Regions from separate parts of the Paenibacillus hubeiensis genome, predicted to be linked through region 2. Evidence: riboswitches for the same ligand, from Rfam matches in the RefSeq annotation. Region 2 holds a riboswitch; each other region holds the start of a gene.
The links. Region 2 has a riboswitch for cyclic di-AMP ahead of RSX24_RS30280 (resuscitation-promoting factor). Riboswitches for the same ligand answer to the same signal wherever they lie in the genome.
Positions count from the first base shown of each region.

Region 1: it holds a riboswitch for cyclic di-AMP, as region 2 does, so the genes downstream of both, RSX24_RS06300 (hypothetical protein) here and RSX24_RS30280 (resuscitation-promoting factor) in region 2, are expected to answer to the same signal.
Region 3: it holds a riboswitch for cyclic di-AMP, as region 2 does, so the genes downstream of both, RSX24_RS07540 (3D domain-containing protein) here and RSX24_RS30280 (resuscitation-promoting factor) in region 2, are expected to answer to the same signal.

Region 1 is NZ_JAVYAE020000001.1:1,303,373-1,308,131, reverse strand. Features, by position in the region: tRNA gene RSX24_RS06310 (tRNA-Leu) at 257-339, shown strand; gene RSX24_RS06305 (glutathione peroxidase) at 541-1,020, opposite strand; cyclic di-AMP (ydaO/yuaA leader) riboswitch at 1,334-1,494, shown strand; gene RSX24_RS06300 (hypothetical protein) at 1,615-2,010, shown strand; gene RSX24_RS06295 (HAD family hydrolase) at 2,233-2,916, shown strand; gene RSX24_RS06290 (Nramp family divalent metal transporter) at 3,023-4,315, opposite strand; gene RSX24_RS06285 (organic hydroperoxide resistance protein) at 4,744-4,759, shown strand, end outside.
Region 2 is NZ_JAVYAE020000022.1:50,337-55,095, forward strand. Features, by position in the region: gene rsmA (16S rRNA (adenine(1518)-N(6)/adenine(1519)-N(6))-dimethyltransferase RsmA) at 1-46, opposite strand, end outside; gene rnmV (ribonuclease M5) at 52-597, opposite strand; gene RSX24_RS30280 (resuscitation-promoting factor) at 748-1,935, opposite strand; cyclic di-AMP (ydaO/yuaA leader) riboswitch at 2,203-2,455, opposite strand; gene RSX24_RS30285 (TatD family hydrolase) at 2,696-3,466, opposite strand; gene RSX24_RS30290 (HD domain-containing protein) at 3,590-4,759, opposite strand, start outside.
Region 3 is NZ_JAVYAE020000002.1:182,609-187,367, reverse strand. Features, by position in the region: gene RSX24_RS07555 (PspA/IM30 family protein) at 1-395, opposite strand, end outside; gene lpdD (prenylated flavin chaperone LpdD) at 500-868, opposite strand; gene RSX24_RS07545 (polysaccharide deacetylase family protein) at 1,020-1,835, shown strand; gene RSX24_RS07540 (3D domain-containing protein) at 1,898-2,560, opposite strand; cyclic di-AMP (ydaO/yuaA leader) riboswitch at 2,570-2,765, opposite strand; gene RSX24_RS07535 (amino acid ABC transporter ATP-binding protein) at 3,001-3,723, opposite strand; gene RSX24_RS07530 (ABC transporter substrate-binding protein/permease) at 3,710-4,759, opposite strand, start outside.

The DNA of each region.
Region 1 (4,759 bases), on a different contig from region 2:
AGCTGTATTTTTGATTTGTGAAATAAAATATGTTATTTTATTATCCTTACCGTGTTAATATTATGTTATGTAATTGTTCGGAATTGCTTCAGAACCGAAAATAAAATGATGGCGAAATGTTCAAATCAGATACCATCTTATGCAATATGATGTTGGAAAATGACGATACATTCGGCACCAAAATTTAATGTTAAAAATAGCTTTACTTTTCCTTTGAAACCCTGTATAATCATTTTTGTTGCCGCTAATACGACATGCGGTCGTGGTGGAATGGCAGACACGCTATCTTGAGGGGGTAGTGGGCGTACGCCCGTGGAGGTTCGAGTCCTCTCGACCGCATTATAATGAAGTAGAACAAAAGAAGCATTCCGATCATCGGAATGCTTCTTTTTTTTGTTTTCTGCAAAAAGGCATAAAAAAGCCGTGCTGCATCACCGATTTTTCGAAAAGCCTTTCCGGGCTGCAACACGGTTCTTCAAGGGGATGACCTTATGAAAAATGAATGCATCGTGACATCAATCCATCTCTGTTGAAATGTTGTTATTGATGCAGCAGCTCCGCAATATCGGCTTCAATCTGATCAGGCGTCGTTTGGGGAGCATAACGTTTGAGCACGCGGCCGTCCCGGTCGACCAGAAATTTAGTGAAATTCCATTTGATGGCCTTCGATCCTAGCAGGCCTGGCGCTTCTTTGGTCAAATGCTGAAAAAGAGGGTGGGCGCTGCTGCCGTTCACGTCGATCTTCTCGAACATCGGGAAGCTGACGCCATAGTTCATCTGGCAAAATTCGGCGATGTCGTCGGAAGAGCCCTTTTCCTGAGCAAACTGGTTGCTTGGAAACCCCAATACTTCGAAATCGCTGTTCTGGAACTTGTCATACAGCTTTTGCAAGCCTTCGTATTGCGGGGTTAGGCCGCATTTGCTCGCAGTGTTGACGATCAGCAGGACCTTGTTGCGGTATTGGGACATTTCGACTTCCTGGCCACGAAGCGTGTTCACTTTGTAATCGTAGATGGACATAATATTCGCCTCCAAATGAGTAGTATCGATGCGGTGATCTTTTTATATCTCTATTATATTTGATGCAATTAATTAATGCAAAATTATAATTGGAATCATTTGGGATGCCAGTGTCTTGTTTCTTCCTTTCCGTTATCATGTGGAATTTCTACCAGAGCGAGAATTAGATAGTTTAAACGAGAAAGGTGGAGATTAGTATATATGTAAGCGATCTCATTAAAGCAAAGTGCCATAAATCCGCCTTTTCGGAGAGCTGCACCGACTTTACACCGACTTGTCAGGGGTGTATGATTCATATCGATAACATGAACGATGTTTTTAATCGCTGAGTTTCCGTTCCGGTCGGAATGGAAAACGGGGGAACCAATCGGATGCGATGCATCTATGGGGTGAATTTTCCGGCTATGCCGGAAATAGGGCGACTCTCGCGCCCGAATCCGTCAGCTAACCTCGTAAGCGTTAAAGGGAGAGGCAACAAGCCGTACGTTATTCGTGGCGAATGTTATTTGTCATGGATTGAAGAAGCGTTCGGGCGGCCTTGGTCCCCCACGCTTCTTTTTTGTTGTCTTTTCACGTCAGAGGGAGGAACGAATAATGGATAACGAGATGGTTTTGGTCACGGCCCCGAATGAAGCAGGGCGCAAATTTGTGAAGCTGTTGATGTACAAAAAGGTACCTTTTGCCGTGCTGACAAACAGTGCGGGCGAAGAACGCAAATTGCGGCGGATCGGCGTAGAGAACGTCATTCGCATGAATACGGCATCGGCGCAAAAGTGGTTTCTGCCGCAGGGAAATGTGGGCAATGTTTTTATTTTTGAGAACAGCCTTAATCTCACCTGCCGCTATCTGCAAATCTGCAGATCGTGGACATCCAAGACGTTGTGCGTCATTACGGAACAGAGCCATCCCAAAGGCATTTATCGCGGTATGGGTGCCGATCGGATCGTGTATTCGATGAATGGAGAGGTCGGATTTCTGCTCAACGGATAAGGGCGGGCTGTTGGTGATTGATCCGATGTTGGGCGGCTGTTATAATTAGCTTAATTATATGTGTGAAAAACCAAGAAGACTCTTTCTGGATACGGGTCTTCTTTTTTTAATGTTGGAAGACGGGCCTGAAAACAGCGACCTTTTGAATGGTAAAAGATTCGCGGGATGAGGCTCGCGTTGATGATTGGGAGGATGCGTTCAAGGTGAGCAAGGAGGAGTAACGTGCCGGATATTGGTGGTATCAAATGGTTGTTTTTTGATGTTGGGGATACGTTGGTGGATGAGTGGGAGCCGGTGGACGACATCATCGGCCAGTTTGTGCGGGAAGCCCGAATGCTCGGGTATCATGTGAACATCGAAAAGGTGCGCGAGATCTTTGTCGAATGTTACAGCAAGTACGAGCAGTGGCCGATGCGGGTAGCTATTCGTACCTTGATCGATCATGAGGAGCACCGGGCACGGATTCAGGAAAAACTGAAGTTCCGGAAGGAGCTGGAGCATCCTTTTGCTGCTGCGGAGCGTGTGCTGCATGCGTTATCCGGCCGTTATCGGATCGGCATCATTGCCAATCAAAGCCTGGGCACGGAAGAGCGGCTTGAAAGGTATGGCTTGCGCAAATACGTGGACGTCCTGGCATGCTCGGCAGAAGAGGGCGTATCCAAACCGGATCCCGGATTATACGCGGTAGCGTTGAAGCAGGCGGAATGCGAGCCTGATGAGGCTGTTATGATTGGGGACCGAATCGATAACGACATCGTTCCGGCAAGCAAACTGGGCATGCGCACTGTACGCATATTGCAAGGTTACGGAAGGTTTCAGCCTGAACGCTCGGCGGACGAGCAGCCGGACTGGACGGTTGAATCGCTGGAGCAGCTGCTGCCGCTGTTTTTGCCTGGCGAGGATTAGGTTTCATTAATAGTTACATTATAATGCTGTGTTCATCCTCCGTTTCATCGAAGAAAAGGCTGATCGTGCAGGCACTCCGGTGCTTGCGACGATCAGCCTTATTTTTTTAGAGGAGTGCGAAAGTCTGGATAATGAGGTACACGTTCAGGACGACGATGATACCAGCAATAAACCAGGATGCTATTTTCAGCCATGATTTGTTGGCAAACTCGCCCATGCTTTTTTTATCGCTCGTAAACATGACCAGCGGGATGACGGCAAACGGCAGCTGCAAAGACAAAATGACCTGGCTCAGAATGAGCAGTTCCTCGGTACCGTGTTCGCCGGCAATGGCGGTAACGATGACGGCCGGGATGATGGCAATAAGCCGTGTAACCAGCCTGCGCAGCCAGGCGGGAATCCGGATGTTCAGGAAACCTTCCATGACGATCTGTCCGGACAGGGTTCCTGTCAGCGTGGAATTCTGGCCGGAAGCAAGCAGGGCAACGCCGAACAGAACGCTTGCGATCGTTGTGCCCAGCAGCGGCGTCAGCAGGTGATAGGCATCGGCGATTTCGGCGACCTGCGTCATGCCTGCACTGTGGAAAACGGCCGCCGACACGATCAAAATGGCGGCATTGATGAACAGGGCCAGCGTCAAAGCGATCGTGGAATCCATGGTGGAGTAACGGATTGCTTCTCTTTTGCCACGGGATGTCTGCTCGATCTGGCGGGTCTGTACGATGGACGAATGCAGATACAGGTTATGGGGCATAACGGTAGCCCCGATGATGCCGATCGCGATGTATAACATGGCTGGGTTTTGCAAAATTTCCGCGCTGGGTACAAAGCCGTGCAGCACTCCGCCCATGTCCGGTTTGGCGAGAAACAGATCGATGCCGAAACAGAGGGCAATGGTGGCCATCAGCACGATGACGAGCGTTTCAAGGGCCCGAAAACCTTTGTTTTGCAAAAGCAGGACCAGCAGCACGTCCACTGCGGTAATGATGACGCCATACAGCATCGGAATGTTAAACAACAGTTTCAGGGCGATGGCCGACCCGATCACTTCGGCGAGATCGGTTGCAGCGATCGCGAGTTCGCATAACAACCACAGCATGATGACTACAGGCATGCTGAACCGTTCGCGGCAAGCCTGGGCAAGGTCGCGTCCGGTAACGATGCCGAGTTTGCCTGCGAGTGCTTGCAGCACAACCGCCATCAGATTCGAAATGAGGATTACCGACAGGAGCGTATACCCGAATTGCGAGCCTCCCGATATGTCGGTCGCCCAGTTGCCGGGGTCCATATATCCGACGGCAACCATGTAACCCGGGCCGACGAAGGCGAGGAATTTTTTCCACCAGGCCGCGTTTTTGGGCACTCTCATGGAACTATGGGCTTCCCCGAGGGAAGGCATCGCGCCTGCTGCTGCAAGCTGTTCGGCTGAAGAGGTGTGGAATGGATTTCTTTTGCTCATGGAATCATCACCTGACTTTTAATGGATTTAATAACGATTATCTATAGTTTCGATGAAATGAAGGTTTGGAATGACGAGAAGCTTATGTCCGAAAAGATATGTCGTTGTTTACATTGTACACCTTCAAATATTTTTGTCTAGTGCAACTTTTGTGTAAAAGGACAATTTTTCTGGGGTGGCGCCAAACAAAAAAGAATGGATAGGAATAGTTGGCGGCTTGCAAAGAAGGCGGGCGGTGTTTCAGACGATAGGTTAACCCATTCGATGCTGTCAGAACCGGAATAGCGATGAATAACGTTTCAAAACGACTCAGCGGTTTAATTGGAACATAAGCGATAATACTAACCATATTAAAGGAGAGATCATCGATGCAGGCTTTATATA
Region 2 (4,759 bases):
TGCGTTTGGGTGTAGCAATTTCCAACCGTTCTTCCATGCCCTTCATGCTCCTCACATTCCTTCACGTTCAATTTTTGCCAGAGCGGCCAGGAACTCCTCCCGGGTAATCTGGAACACGCCCAGCCGCTTGTGAAACTGCTTGCCGTTGCAATAGCCGATACCCAGCAGATTGCCCATCTGCATCCGGCGTTCGGAAGCCCTGGGATGTATGATCAATCCCGCCTCGATCAGATCTTCCCAGTCAATCAGGCTAGGAACCCCTTCATACGATGTATGAACGCGGGACAACGCCAGACGGATCGCCTCCGGCGAAGCATTCTCCACGCCAATATCGCCCTTGCGGGTAGCATCCGCTTCCGGAATGAACGCATGCTTGCAGCCTGGCACCTTATTCGCAATAATTTTGCGAATGCGCTCTCCGGCATGGTCCGGGTCGGTCAGCACGATGACTCCCCGTCTCTCCTGGGCAAGCGCAATGCGACTCAGGATGCGATCATTAATGGCGGATCCTCCCGTTTCTATCGTGTCGGCTTCCACCGCCCGCCGAATCGCTACCGTATCGTCACGGCCTTCCACCACGATCACTTCTTTTATCATGTTCGATTTCTCCCTTTCTAACGCAAAAAGAAGAGGAGGACCCTCTTCTCTGGCAAACGACGTGAAAAGCATTTGCTCCCACTGCCGCATATTCCGCATGATTCAATCATGCACTATTTTATAGCATTCCCTATTTAAAGTAAAACGATTTTAGTTCAGTTCCGGCTTCACCGGACCGATGACATATACCGTCTTGCCTTTCTTTCTTCCGAAGTTCAGGGCATGCTTCACGCTATCATAATAAACATCGATTTTGTTTCCTTTGATTGCCCCTCCCGTATCCTCTGCGCGACGGAAGCCGAGGCCTTCGATGTAAACCCACCAACCAATCGGAATCACTTTCGGATCCACGGCAATGGTGCGTCCTTCGGTTACCTTCGTACCGGAAGCCGTTTTGGTTCCGATTCCCGGTTCTTCGGCGGAGTACGCCGTCATGGTTACGTTTTTGAGGACTTTGGAATATTTGAACGTCGTGCCCGAAACCGTGATGACCTTGCTGCCCGAAGCAGACTTTTTGGTCGAGCTTGCCGTTGTAGCCGATTTAGTTTTCGAAGTTTGGGCCGATACGGTTTGAACCACAGGCTCTTCCTTGACAACCGGTTTTGCTTTGGTTCCCACCGCAATGACTTTATCCACGCGATTCGTAGTCACCGTCTTGCCGACCATTTTTTTGGAGACCAATTCTCCATCCTGAAATACCTTTTCGATATGCTGCACCAATGTGCCTTCCTTGCCATTCACGATGACTCGATTGTCACCCTTGTACAGGCTCGGGTCAGCCGTTTTGACCACTTTATATGCGATCGGCTGTTCAACGTCGACTGTACGCTTTGTTACCCGCACTACGCGAATTTTCATATCTTTCTTGATCGAAGTATCCAAGGCTGGATAGATTTTGTCTTCATTCCCTACGGTGATGCCCGCCTTTTGAATGGCTTCTTCCACCGATGCATCCGTTGTATACAGAGTCTTGGTGTCTCCGTCTGCCGTAACATTAACTGGAACAGCACGCTCGATGACGATGCGATCGCCATCCGTAATGGACCCGTTCAATGGCATGGATACCTCATCGTGAGGCCCTACCGTGATGGATTGCTCATCCAGCAATTCCTGAAGCAATCCTGTACGAGTCTCAACCTCTTGAGATTTGCCGTCAATCACCAGTGATATTTGTTTTCCGGCCTGACCATAAACGACTAACAAGATCATGATTGTAAGTGCGATTGAGAAAATAGCGATCAACGCAATTTGACGCAAGTTCTCATGCTTCCACCTCAACGCGTAAGACTTACTGGATGATCGTGACTCATGGGTCTCCTCTGGTTGGAATGCGCCCACTTCTCCGTCCTCCTTCATAGCCCCGCCGTCTAAAGTAATGCATGATGTCTTTGACGCGACTATACCGAAATTTTCTACAGAACGGGTCAAAACAACAACCGGCTCTGCACCATGAACCCTTCTTCGCAACATGAGATCAGTCATCCTAAAAAGAACTCTATGATGACCGCATTTCTTTTATTCAAAAACAAAAAAGCCAAAGAAAGAGCTAAGAGGACTCTTTCGTGGCTTCCGAATGATTTTGAATATCGGAAATTCATGCACGAGATTACCTCTCTTTTTCCGCTTGCGAGGTTAGCTGTCGGGTTCGGACGAAAGAGAGCCGCCCTATCTCCGGTCACCCGCTCATGGCGGATACCCTTGAATTCACCCCGAGACCCAAAGAAGAAATCAAATACGGCTTCGCAGTCCATCCGCTGCTTTTGGGTCAGCGAATGACGCGGATCGGGAAATTTCACCGATATTCAAGCCCTATTGGTTCCCCCGCTCTCCGTGTTCGGAGACTCAGCGAGACTGGTTCATGAAAGTAAACGCTGCGTTCAAGGAAGAGTCCCTTTTGCTATCCCCCGAACATCTGTCCTTTTTCCACGCAACAATTCACTGAAAAGATGATATCCTGTTTCGATGCATGTTGTAAAGCAGCATTCAACTACGTTTTTCTAAATATTTGGTTAAAATATTGTAATAAACTTCGTTTATTTGGATCAAAAAGCAAATTCACTCCGTCTAGCTCGTTTTTTCACCTGAATTACTCCGATTTTCAACGAATCCCAAAACGTCCCATGGCATTTTTGTTTGTAATTGCCGCAATTTCCTCGACCGATACACCCTTGATTTCGGCAGCTGCCTCAGCCACGAGGCGAACGTGAGCCGTCTCATTTCTCTTTCCTCGAAATGGATGAGGAGTAAGATAAGGGGAGTCGGTTTCGATATAAAACCGGTCCATCGGCACCTTGGCGAGTACCTCTTTTGGCTGCTTGGCATTTTTAAACGTGATCGGTCCACCGAAGGAAAGGTCAAAGTTCAGATCCAGACAAAGTTTTGCCGTTTCCCAGCTCCCCGAAAACGAGTGCATCACACCGCCGACCTCTGACGCCTTCTCTTCACGCAAAATTCTCACAATGTCTTCATGCGCGTCCCGGTTATGAATGACAATAGGCATCTTCAGCTCGCGAGCCAATCCGATCTGCTGGCGAAGAACGCGATGCTGAACATCCTTGGGGGAGGTGTCCCAATAGTAGTCAAGCCCGATCTCGCCAATGGCTACGACTTTTTCGTGTTTGCACAAATCAGCGATCCATTCCAGGTCGCCCTCCTGCATGGTGATGGCATCTTGGGGATGCCATCCGACCGCGGCGTAGATAAACTCGTACGTTTCGGCAAGCTTCATGGTGGATGGAATAGTTTCCCGATTAAAACCGACATTAATCATGCGTCCGACGCCAGCGTCGACAGCACGTTGAATGACCTCCTCCCTATCCTCGTCGAATTGCGGCGCATCCAGGTGCGTGTGAGTGTCGAATAACATCATGGTTACATCTCCTTCTCTTTAATGGTCTGTCCGGAAAAAAATAATGAATTACAAAATTATGTCGATCTACATTTACTCTCCATTAAAGCAGATTACTGTATCATAAAAAAAATAAGTGCAGCTTCAAGAAAAATAACGGCGTATATGGGCTGGAAGATGGTGAAGAACGGCATCCACTTTATCCTGCGGATAATACAGATGATGCTTTCCACGCTGTATGCCGCTAATCGAACGAACAATATCGGATACCTCGGATAATTCATGCAATTTATCTTGGCGATCCAGCAGCAAAATCTGTTTCTCCGTCGATTCGTCCGGACGAAACACATCATACGGAAGATCAGTTGGAAAATCAATTTCGACATCGTACTCGGGCTCCAGTCCCACTTCGGCGAAGGCCTTCCGAATGTCATCCATTAACGCTACGTCATGCTGTTCAATCTCTACGTATTTGTACAACCTGCGATCCATGAAGCGTTCGCACAGTTCTCGAAGAATGGCATCGTTCTCCTTACGCCATTGCATAAAGGCGGTCTGGATGAGCGCTTCATCCAATTGCAAATACTCCTTGACCGAGAGCGACCCCTCAAACAGCTGCGGCAGGGGATCCAGCATGAAACGGAAGTTAAAATTCTGCTTCATCAGTTGTTTGGCCCGTTTGAATATTTGCCTAAGAATGATTTCAGAGCTTCGTGTTACCGGATGGAAATAGATCTGCCAGTACATCTGATAACGGGACATCAGGTAATCTTCCACCGCATGCATGCCCGACTCCTTGACGACGATTCTGCCATGGTAGGGCCTCAACATTCGCAAAATTCGATCAAGGTCGATCGTCCCATAATTTACGCCCGTAAAATAGGCGTCGCGCAGCAAATAATCCATTCGGTCCGCATCCAGAGGGCTTGTGATCAAATTGACCACAATAGGTTTGTCGTATGTTTTCTGAATCACGGAAGCGACTTTCTCCGGAAAGTCGGAAGCATACCTTCTCAGAATCGCCCCCACTTCGGTATCGCCAAGAATAATACGACAGGTCCAATCTTCATGATGCATATCGAATGCCTCTTCAATGGAATGGGAAAATGGACCGTGCCCCAGATCATGCAGCAATGCTGCACAAAGGGCCACAATCTTTTCTTCTTTTGGCCAATCAGGATAATGGCTTCGTTCAAACTGCGAGATGATTTTGCGCGTAATCTCGTATACGCCAAGCGAGTGGGAAAACCGGCTATGTTCCGCACCATGAAACGTGAGATAGGATGTCCCTAACTGACGGATGCGACGCAGCCG
Region 3 (4,759 bases), on a different contig from region 2:
ATCTGTGTCAGCTGTTTGCGCATCTCATCCAGTTTGCCGCGCAGATTGTCGGCTGCCGCCTTGTTCTGGTCGTAGCTGACTTTGTATTCGGCCATTTTTTCTTCAGCGGCTTTTTTCTCTTCAAGCGCCCGCCGGGCCAGGTCTACGTTCTGGGCGCGTGCAGCGGTATGAGCTTGTTCCTCGCGTTTTTTTACGAGCGCTTCCTGTTCTTCATAAAGCTGTTTGAATTTTTTCTCGATGGCGATCTGGGCTGCAACGGCTTTCTCCGCATCCTCCAGATCCTCTTGCATGTCCCGGATATATTGGTCCGTCATTTTGATTGGATCTTCTGCCTTGTCGATAATAGCGTTAATGTTTGACATCGTTAAATCACGCAATCGTTTGAAAATGGACATTTAATTTTCCTCCTAGTCGATAATACAACCCTGTATATAATTATACATACGTCGCAATCGTCTGTCCGTTTCAATTTTCAATCAAAAATTTGTGAACTGCCGTTTTAGGATTGAACGGCATCGTTCACCAAACCATTCGTATGTTCGGACGGGTTTAAATGTTCATCAAGCAGCCTTTCCGCAGTCTGCACAATTTCGTCGATTTGCATGCGCGTAATGCCATTGTAATGAATGCCCATAATGACGGTTACGGTCGTTCTGAGATGCTGCGCCGCTTTACGGGCAAGGCGCTCGCACAGTTCCTGTTCCTTATGCCCCGGAATGTGCATGACCGAACCGTTAATGCGTTCCCCATCCGGATAATATGTGGCGACTGCACCGATATGCGCTTTTCCTCCTGTCACCAATAATACGCGGTCATCCCCGGTTTGAATTGCTTGAAGCTTCATCGTTTTCAAATCGAACTCATTCATCTGCGTCCACCCAACCTTCATGTTTTATGTATTTGCTGGAATTATGAGCCTCATTCGTCGCAAAGACAATGAAACACTTCACATCCCGCATAAACCATTGCGATCCCGGGAATACCAAAAAAGAACGCATTCTTGAAAGGAGGCTGCTGTCATGCGTGTTCGCCTCAACGTGGCCATTGGGATCGTCTGCATACTGCTGTGCGTTAGTTTCTCTCCTTTGCGGCCTGCTGAGGCAATGGGAAATCATTCGGTTCCTGAAAGGGAGTCCAAGGAAACCATCCATTCATCGGAGGAAGAACAGCTGACATTGGGACAGCTTCGGCGAAAATATGCAGATACTTTCAAGACCAACGGTCCGTCGACCAAACGGGTCGCTTTAACTTTTGACGATGTGCCTGATCCTCGATTCACGCCTCAAGTGTTGGATGTTTTAAAAGAACATCATGTACGGGCTACTTTTTTCATCGTAGGCAACCGTGCTGAGAAACATCCTGACCTGGTCAAACGCATCGTGAAAGAAGGGCATGTCGTCGGCAATCACAGTTACAATCACCCCCAATTTAGCAAATTGTCCATGAGCGCATTCCGCAAACAGATTTTGCGAACCGGGGAAATCATACAGAGACTGACAGGATATACTCCAAAAATGATTCGTCCTCCGTACGGGGATATTAATGAAGAGCAGCTCAAATGGGCAGCAAGGAACCACTACAGCATCGTAAACTGGAACGTGGATTCATTGGATTGGAAGGGCATCCCCAAAGAAAAGGTCAAAGAAAACATATTATCTGCCGTCAAACCCGGCTCCATTATTCTTCAACATGCCGGTGGCGGCGTCGGGACCAATCTCAGCGGGACGGTAGAGGCATTGCCGGAGGTGATCACGGAGCTGCAAAAAAGAGGATACAAATTGGTCACTTTAGATGAAATGCTGCAAATGCCCAAAAACAGAAAAACCGTAAAATGACTGGATGCAAAAAGGTGTTCGCTTCACTCACGCTTCGTGATTGAACGAACACCATCGTCGATTTATTTCAAAATAAAGAGTTTCACGTCCTGAAACCCGAATGAACTTACGGATTGTTTGCTTCCGGGGATGAAAATATCAATGCGGTTTCCTTTGATGGCAGAACCCGTATCACGCGCCGTAGCCACAAAAGCCTGTTTAGGCAATCCCGGATGGCTGTGTCCAGTCACCAACACTTTGGTTCCGAGCGGGATGATCTTAGGATCTACCGCGATGGTACCGAGCTCAAGGTCGTTGCCGAAATAATCAACAGATCCCCACTTCCCGTTCTCGGAAGGGTCCGCCGAATACCCTGTAGCGACAACGTTCAATGTCTTGCTGTAATCAAACGTCTTGCCCCACGCCTCTACGACTTTGTCTTCATTGTTTACGTCCAGACTGGCAGCAGTTACTGCATTGGCCTGAACTTTCGATGTTGAAGCTGCAGCGGATGCGGTGCTTGTTTTGCCCGGAATGTTGATTTTCACCCCGTCATAGATATTGTACGCGGAGATGCCCGTATTTGCCTTCATCAACGTGTCGAGAGCAATGTTGTATTTCTTGGAAAGCGTATAAAAGGTATCTCCTTCTTTGGCCACATGGACGGAATCAGCGTGAGCCGGGACAGCCTGGATCAATACGGCTGCTGCTAACATGGCTGTTGCAGTTTTGACGATGCGTTTCATCGAATTAAGTCTACCTCCCTTATTATGCCTGCGAAGTTAGTTGTCGGATTCGGATGGAGGAGACCACCCTATAGGTATAGATTTACACGTATTGCTTATGTACGCCCTAATTCACCCCAAGCAGCTGCAAGGATGCGACTGCCCCTCTACTGCATCATTACTTCCCCCGCACCTTCCGTTAAGAAAGTTTCGGCACGACTAATATATCACAATATTGTAACCATGGTGCCTAGTAATTGTTACCAATCTGCGGTCGCTTCCCCTTGTAATTCAGCGTATGTCCATTGTTTCATGGGAATCCGGGGTTTCGAATGGTCGCTCGTTCCCGCATAGATGGTAACAGAAAAGTTACTTTTTCAATCCATAGCGCACCAATCCAAGCAAAAAACCATGCCTCCTTAAACAGCAGGCATGGTTTATCTTGATACTCCAATGATCGGCTAAAGAACCTTTGCCAAAAAATCGCGGGTACGTGCATGTTTGGGTGCACCGAACACTTCTGAAGGCGTTCCGTCTTCTACGATCACTCCGCCGTCCATGAACAAAATGCGATCCCCAACTTCGCGGGCAAAGCCCATCTCATGGGTTACGATGACCATGGTCATGCCGCCTTCGGCAAGACGTTTCATGACATCCAGCACCTCGCCGACCATTTCCGGATCAAGCGCGGAGGTCGGCTCATCGAACAGCATAACGTGCGGCTGCATGGCGAGCGCCCGGGCAATGGCGATACGCTGCTTCTGTCCGCCTGACAATTGGCTTGGATAAGCATTCTTTTTGTCGTAAAGGCCCACCGTTCTCAGCAAATCCTCCGCAATCTTGGTTGCTTCCTGGACGGATTGTTTCTTCACCTTGATCGGGGCGATTGTCACGTTCTGCAGCACCGTTTTGTGCGGAAACAGATTAAAATGCTGGAAGACCATGCCCATTTTTTCACGGGTTGCGTTAATGTTGTGTTTAGGGTCGGTGATGGATACCCCTTCAAAATTGATTTCACCTGAAGTCGGTTGCTCCAGCAGGTTCAAGCAGCGCAAAAACGTACTTTTCCCCGAGCCCGAAGGTCCGATGACCACCACGACTTCTCCTTTTCCGATCGTTACGTCGATGCCTTTCAGCACTTCGTTTTTTCCGTAAGATTTATGCAGTTGTTTAACGTCGATCACTTGCACTCAACTTCCTTTCCAGTCGTCCCAACAGCTTGGACAAAATGAATGTCAGCACGAAGTAAATGGCTGCGGCGATCAGGAATGGATTCAAGCCCTGATACGTAATGTTTTTGACCACGCTGGCCTGATACATGATATCGACCATACCGATCACCGAAATGATGGACGATTCCTTGATAATGGTAACGAACTCGTTACCGATCGCCGGAAGGACCGCTTTGAAGGCCTGCGGCAGGACAATAAAGCGCATCGCTGCAGCTTTGCCCATCCCCAAAGACCGAGCCGCTTCCATCTGTCCGCGGTCCACGCCTTGAATACCTGCGCGGAAGATTTCCGCCAAGTAAGCACCGCTGTTGATGGACAACGTAATAATCCCTGCCTGAAGCGGCGAGAAGTTAATGCTAAAGGTCAAAGCCAGGCCGTAATAAATGATCATCAACTGGACCAGCATCGGGGTTCCACGGATCAATTCGACGTATGCCGTACCGATCCAGCGCAGGATGGCTGCGTCATGGAGACGGAACCAACAGATGATCAGACCGATGATGACACCGAAAATGACGCCAAGCGCAGACAACAGCAAGGTATAGCCCACACCTGTTGCATAAAAGCTTTTGTATTGCCAGAACACTTCCAGAATATTCGGTGTTTTGGTTTCTTTTCCCGCCATCATTTGGCTCGCTTCGGTAACCATCTGAGGGATTTTGTTTTCGCTTTTCAGTCGGGCAAGCGTTGCGTTTACGGCATTCAGCAGTTCCGTGTTTCCTTTGCGGATACCGATGGCGGCCTCTGCTTCTTCTTCGTCCGGCACTGCAGGCGCAAGCACGATGTTGTCATCCAGGTATCCGACGGCAACGGTGTCCTCCAGAATGGCTGCGTCGATACGATTGGTCTCCAATTGCAGCACAATATCGGAAATCTTGTCCAACGCAGTCAGCTTAGCACCGGCAATCTTCTGACCGATCTCTTCTTGAATAGAGCCTTTCTGCACGCCGATCTTCTGGTTCTCCAGCTCGGCCATCGTCGGGAACTT